Linked DNA regions of Mariniflexile sp. TRM1-10. The protein of the gene in region 2 interacts with the protein of the main gene of each other region in a pairwise test. Links are inferred from orthologs where the notes say so. Each region holds a gene or a part of one and is shown on either strand. Other genes may lie near its edges.

Evidence for each region.
Region 1: the proteins of CJ739_RS03595 (region 2) and mtgA interact in binary tests that used the Escherichia coli proteins (3 or more experiments, as listed by UniProt). The link is inferred for Mariniflexile sp. TRM1-10 from one-to-one orthologs.

The regions. Positions count from the first base shown.
Region 1 is NZ_CP022985.1:1,840,686-1,844,012, reverse strand. Bases 263-3,256 are described here. They hold mtgA (monofunctional biosynthetic peptidoglycan transglycosylase), read right to left. Parts: upstream 2,105-3,256; coding sequence 1,421-2,104; downstream 263-1,420. Other genes in these bases: CJ739_RS07920 (NAD(P)/FAD-dependent oxidoreductase), read right to left, coding at 2,097-3,218; CJ739_RS07930 (3-oxoacyl-ACP synthase), read right to left, coding at 956-1,417; CJ739_RS07935 (ABC transporter ATP-binding protein), read left to right, coding at 263-934. In the rest of the region: more of CJ739_RS07935, read left to right, coding at 20-262. UniProt on the Escherichia coli protein: Peptidoglycan polymerase that catalyzes glycan chain elongation from lipid-linked precursors. May play a role in peptidoglycan assembly during cell division in collaboration with other cell division proteins.
Region 2 is NZ_CP022985.1:781,631-784,835, forward strand. What follows is about bases 332-3,203. They hold CJ739_RS03595 (PASTA domain-containing penicillin-binding protein), read right to left. Parts: upstream 2,813-3,203; coding sequence 851-2,812; downstream 332-850. Other genes in these bases: CJ739_RS03590 (UDP-N-acetylmuramoyl-L-alanyl-D-glutamate--2,6-diaminopimelate ligase), read right to left, coding at 332-854; CJ739_RS03600 (FtsL-like putative cell division protein), read right to left, coding at 2,875-3,192. Outside these bases: more of CJ739_RS03590, read right to left, coding at 1-331. UniProt on the Escherichia coli protein: Essential cell division protein that catalyzes cross-linking of the peptidoglycan cell wall at the division septum. Required for localization of FtsN.

The DNA.
Region 1 (3,327 bases), 1.1 Mb from region 2 along the record:
ATGTGACATTAATTTATTTATGCTACAAGTAAACAACCTGACATTCCAATACAAAAAACAACCTATTTTAAAAGATATTAATTTCTCTGTTAAAACAGGTGAACATTTTGCCATTATAGGTGAAAGTGGTTCAGGAAAAAGTACGCTTCTAAAATTACTTTACGGGACTTACGATTTAAATGAAGGTCAGATTTTTTGGAAAGACAAGGAAATATTAGGTCCAAAACACAACCTCATCGTTGGTCCTGAATTCATGAAATACGTGGCTCAGGAATTCGATTTGATGCCTTTTATTACAGTCGCCGAAAATATTGGTGCGTTTCTTTCTAATTTTTATCCTGATGAAAAACAAGCGCGCATAAAAGAGTTGCTGGAAGTGGTAGAGCTACAGTCCTATGCCAATACAAAAGCGAAAGAATTAAGCGGCGGACAAAAGCAACGGGTTGCTATAGCAAAAGCCATTGCGAAACAACCCGAGGTATTGCTACTCGATGAACCTTTTAGCCATATTGATAATTTCAAAAAACAATCGCTACGCCGAAGTCTTTTTAAATATCTGAAAGAAAAACATATCACTTGTATTGTCGCTACACACGATAAAGATGACGTGCTTTCATTTTCTGATCAGATGATCGTATTGCACGATGCCAAAATTATGGCAAAAGGCACTCCTGAACAACTATACAAGAACCCACAAAACAAATTGATTGCTTCATTTTTTGATGAGTTTAATGATATAGAAAATTATGGCATTGTCTATGCAAATCAATTGAAATTAGTCGAAAATTCAAACTTAAAAGCAACGGTTAAACACGCTTATTTTAAAGGAAGTTATTACTTAATTGAAGCCGATTTGAATGGTAAAATGGTGTTTTTTGAAAGTGATATTGATTTAGATAAAAAATTAAATATTTGTCTTTCTGTATTAAAATAATCTAAAAAGTCAAGATGAGTTCTAAAATATCTTTTCAATTTTAAACTGTTGCTCCCTAAAAACAACCGCATTCCCCACTGTTTTTCCCATAAGCAATTGCCCAATAGGCGTATGGGGCGAAATAGCATAAAATACGTCGTTATCTACTTTTAGTTCACCGGCACTTATAGCAATAAAATAGTTGCTTTTATTGGTGTAAACAACAGATCCCAAACCAATAAATTCTGAAGTATTTGAAATTTGTATCTTCGATAGGCTTTCTTTGGTTTTTTGAATTTCCGCCAATTGACTTCCTGCTTTTTCACGTTCCAATTGCAGCATCGCCCTACCTGTTTCGTGTTTATCACCAGCACTACTTTTGGTTTCAGAGGTTAAAGATTCCTGTATTTCGTTAATAGTATTTTGAATCGTATTAAATCTGTTTTCAACAAAATCAAAGCATTGTACATACAGCTCTTTTTTAATTTCTAAACTCGAAGCCATAGCTTAATCGTAATTTAAAGGACCAAAAAAGCGCATTTGACGTGTTATCCAATTCTTTCTACCTTGAATATAATTGGTTGCAGGATTAGCTCTGTATCGTAACGGACTAGGCAGAATGGCGGCAATGGCAGCAGCTTCTTGTTGACGTAAATTGGCAGCCGATCTTTTAAACCAATGTTGCGCTGCGGCTTCGGCACCATAAATACCGTTACCCATTTCAATGCTGTTTAAATAGACTTCCATAATACGCTCTTTAGACCAAATTAATTCTATTAAAAACGTAAAATAAGCCTCTAAGCCTTTACGTAACCAACTACGCTGTGGCCACAAAAAAACGTTTTTTGCTGTTTGTTGGCTAATGGTACTTGCGCCTCTGGTACGCTTGCCTTTTTTGTTGTATATGAGCGCTTTTTCAATGGCTTTCATATCAAACCCATGATGGTTTAAAAAGTTTTGATCTTCGCTACAAATCACTGCTAATTGCAAGTTTTTGGAGATGTGGTCTATAGATTCCCAATCGTGTTTCCAAACGATATCTTTTCCATCTATTTTTTGTTCAACGGTTCGTATAACCATGAGTGGGGTAACAGGAATGGGCATCCACTTAAATACAATAACCAATCCTATAGAAATTGCAAAAAACCAAAGGAGCCCTTTAAATAAAAACCTAAATAATTTTCTAATCATGATATGCTATTAATTGTGCTAATTCCTTTCCTACCAAACTCCCAATGGCAATTCCCATACCGCCGAGTTTTACACCGCAATATACATGATTACCCAATGATTTTACAATAGTATTTTTTAGTTTTCCAACGCCCATAATACCACTCCACCTTTGTTCAATTTCAAACGGAATTTCAGGTAAAATAACCGTTTTTAGTATACTTTCCAATTTGTTTTGAATAATATAGGTTTGAGCAAAATCGGTTGTTTCTTCACCTTTAAAATCTAGGTTTCTGCCACCACCTAACAAAATTCGATTATCAATGTTTCTAAAATAATAAAAACCTTTGTCTAAATGAAACGTGCCTTTTATATGGAGATTATCTATAGGTTTTGTAATGAGCACTTGTGCCCGTGCTGGCTTTACATCTTCTTTTATAAGTTGCGTTGCAAAACCATTAGTAGCAATACATAGTTTTGATGTTGAAAACTCGACCGAATTGGTTTTTATTTTTACTGAATCGACAGCTTCTGAAAAGCCTTCAACCGTTATGTTATTTAATATTTTGATACCTTTTGATTGTGCTTTTTGAAGGAGAGCTTCCATCATCTTTCCTGTATCTATCTGTCCTTCAAACGGATTAAAAATATAATGCTCTTTTACCTTTTTAAAATGAAAACTGTTTGGTTTCATGCTGAAAACATCCTTTTTAAATATAGGTTGAAGCAATCTATTGATGTCTACTTGTTTTGAAAGACATGCTTCAAACAAATCATCATCATTTAAAAACAACTCATATCCACCATAGTTTTGATAATTTATAGCGCGCTCACCCAAAGTTTCTTTTAACAGCTGTAAACCATTCACACGCTTTTTTACCAGATTAAAAACCTCTTCTTCTGAATGCGATTTTAGGTCATCAAGTATTTCACTAAGGCTACCAAAACAGGCAAATCCTGCATTTTTTGTGCTGGCACCTTGTGGCAACATACCTTTTTCCAATATTAATATGTTGGCTTTAGGGAATTGGTCTTTTAACCGTAAGGCACAACTTAATCCCACAATACCGCTCCCAACAATAGTGAAATCTATGTTGGTAAACCATGATTTTATTTCCCAGTAAGAGAGAGTCATTTTTGGTTGATGGTTGATGGTTGATGGTTGTTGGTTGATGGTTGTTGGTTGATGGTTTTTTTGAACCAACTTTGAAATTATAATCTCTTTAGCTTTGCAACTCTGCAAC
Region 2 (3,205 bases):
TCAGCATCATTTATCTTTAACAATAAGCCTCCAAATTGATTTTCCAAAATTTGGGATTTATAATCGGCATACCCTTTTAAAGCATAAGTGTATTTTCGTGCTTTGGTATTTTGCAGCATCACCAATCCGTTCTTATCATCCGTGTTCACAAGAGCGAATGCTTTTTCCGGAAGCGCATCAAAAAAGGATTTTTTCACATCGCGGTATTCGGAAAATGTATTGTGATAGTCTAAATGATCGTGCGTTAGATTGGTAAAAATACCACCTTCAAACCGCAAGCCTTCTGTTCTATGTTGATGAATGCCATGAGAGCTTACTTCCATAAAGCAAAACTCAACACCTTCAGTATTCATCGCTTGTAAATACTTATTGATAGTTAAAGAATCGGGAGTCGTATGGGTGGCTTTATACTCGATAGTATCAACCATAATTTTTACGGTAGACAACAATCCCACTTTATAACCTGCTTTTTTGAATAACTGATACAACAAACTTGCGACTGTCGTTTTTCCGTTAGTACCCGTAACACCAACCAACTTTAAATTCCCTGAAGGGTTTTCATAATAATTTGAAGCCATTATCGCTAAGGCTTTACTGCTATTGTCTACCTCAACATACGTAACTCCATCACTTAGTTTTTCGGGCAAAACTTCACAAATCACGGCAACCGCGCCTTGTTTTATGGCAACATCAATAAACTTATGACCATCTGAAACACTTCCTTTAATAGCAACAAACACATAGCCGCCCTTAATATTCCTAGAGTCGAAATCAATAGCAGTCACTCCAACACCCGTAGAACCTACCACAGCGTTAATAGTTACTTTATATAATATGTCTTTTAATATGGTCATGAAGCTTTTAAAACGACTACTTGGTTATTCTTTAACTTTATATTTTGTTCTACGGACTGCTTTTTAACAATACCATTTCCTTCTAATTTCACTTTTACCTTAACCTGCATATTTTCCAGCAATGCCAAAGCATCCATAGCGGGTAAACCAACCACATTTGGCATAATGGTTTTGTACGTTTGGGCTGTTTTATAGAAACTTTCATATTCGGTTTCTACCGAAGCTACTCTAACATCCAAAGACTTCACCTCGTCTATAATGGGCGTATCAGTAAATATTTTCTGGGCTATTCTTTTGAATACTGGACCAGATACATCGGCACCATAATACCCCACACTTTTATCGGGCTCGTGAATAACCACAATACATGAATATTTTGGGTTCTCAGCAGGAAAATAACCTGCAAATGATGAGATATAACTTAACTTATCTTTATTAGCATAATCTTTTTGACTGGTTCCTGTTTTCCCTGCCATCGAGAAGTTTTCAGAATACAACCTGTGTCCAGTACCATGTTTTTTCTCCACGACATTTTTAAGTAATTGCTTTACTTTTAAAATGGTTTCTTTTGAACAAATTTGCTCGTTTAACACTTCCTTTTTAAAAGGCACCACCACATCGTCAAACTCTTTTACCTCCCTTAAAAATTGAGGCTTAACCATTTCTCCATCATTAGCAATGGCGTTATAAAAGGTTAAAGTTTGTAGAGGTGTGAGAGACACGCCATAACCATAAGCCATCCACTGCAAAGCAATACCACTCCAACGCCCGTTTTTAACTCGTGGGTCTGGAATAACAGGCTTAGGCTCTCCAATAATAGGTAGGTCTAAATCATTATTAAGATTCATGGCGTATAACCTATCAACAAATTTGCTCGGTGATTTACCATAAGCTTTATCAATAGCCTTTACAATTCCTGTGTTCGAAGACACCTCAAACGCTTTAGATACCGTAATTTTACCATAACCACCACGATGCGAATCTTCAACCGATTCACCGTAGAATTTTATAATCCCCTTCTCGGTATCTACGACATCGCTGGTATCAATAACTTTATCCTCAATGCCAGCAGTTAAGGCCATTAATTTAAAAGTAGAACCTGGCTCATGGGATTCACCAACCGCATAATTTAAACGTTCGTAATAATAGCCATCGCTGTTTCTTCCTAAATTTGAAATAGCACGAACTTCGCCAGTTTTTGTTTCCATCACCACTACACAACCATGATCTGCTTTGTATTTTTCCAATTGCTCCAAAAGTGCATGGTGCGCAATATCCTGAATATTGACATCGATGGTTGTATAAACATCATAGCCGTTTTTAGGATCAATTTCATTGGCATCATTCAAAGGCTTCCACTGCCCTTTTCCTATTTGCTGTTTTTTTCGTTGCCCATCGGTTCCACGTAAATACTTCACTCCAAAAGCACCATCAATACCCGCTCTAGTCACATTTCCCTTTTCATCAAAACGCTCATAACCAATAGAACGCTGTGCAATACCACCCATAGGATGTTCACGCTTGGTCGTTTGCTCTACAATCAACCCGCCTTTGTATGCCCCCAACTCCAACAATGGGAAATTGCGTAAACGGATATAATCAAAGTACCCAACATTTCTAGCGATTAAGTGGTACCTATTTTTATTCACACGTGCTTTTCTAAGTTCGTTTTGATAATAACCAGAAGGTTTTCCATAATATTTTGAAAGCGAATCACTTAAAGGCTTTACGTATTTTTCGAAGGTTTTCGCTGTTGGCGTTAACGCATCAAACCTAATATCGTATTTAGGAATGGAAGTTGCCAGCAAATTTCCTTTAAGAGAATACACATTACCTCTATTTGCAGGAATCACCACATTTTTAATGACACGCTCGCCAGCTAAAGCTCTATACTTATCGCCTTGGAAAAACTGAAGACTAACCAATTTGAACAGCACAGCAAGTCCGAAGATGAACATACACCCTGCCACAAAATACAATCGGTTTAATATGCTTTTCTCGTTTATCACTAAGCCCTATGTTATTTTTGAGATTTTACTTTTATTTTTTTTGGTGGAATTACCGATGGTTCTATGCCTTTTTGCAACATAACTTCCATAACATGCGATTCCATTTTTAATTTCATAAGCCTTGAGCGACCATCAATAAAGGCCGACCGCATTTCGCTTACTTCATTTTTTAATCGCGCTATTTCATACACCTTTTTATCAGCACTGTGTGAACTCGCAATCATCACTATAGCCAAAGCCGAAATAAATATGATAAACCTCCAATTCTTAAAAGAGTCATCACTTACCAAAAAAGTGCCTTTTAATATTTTATAGATGTTTGTTTTCATCCTCCCTGCCTCT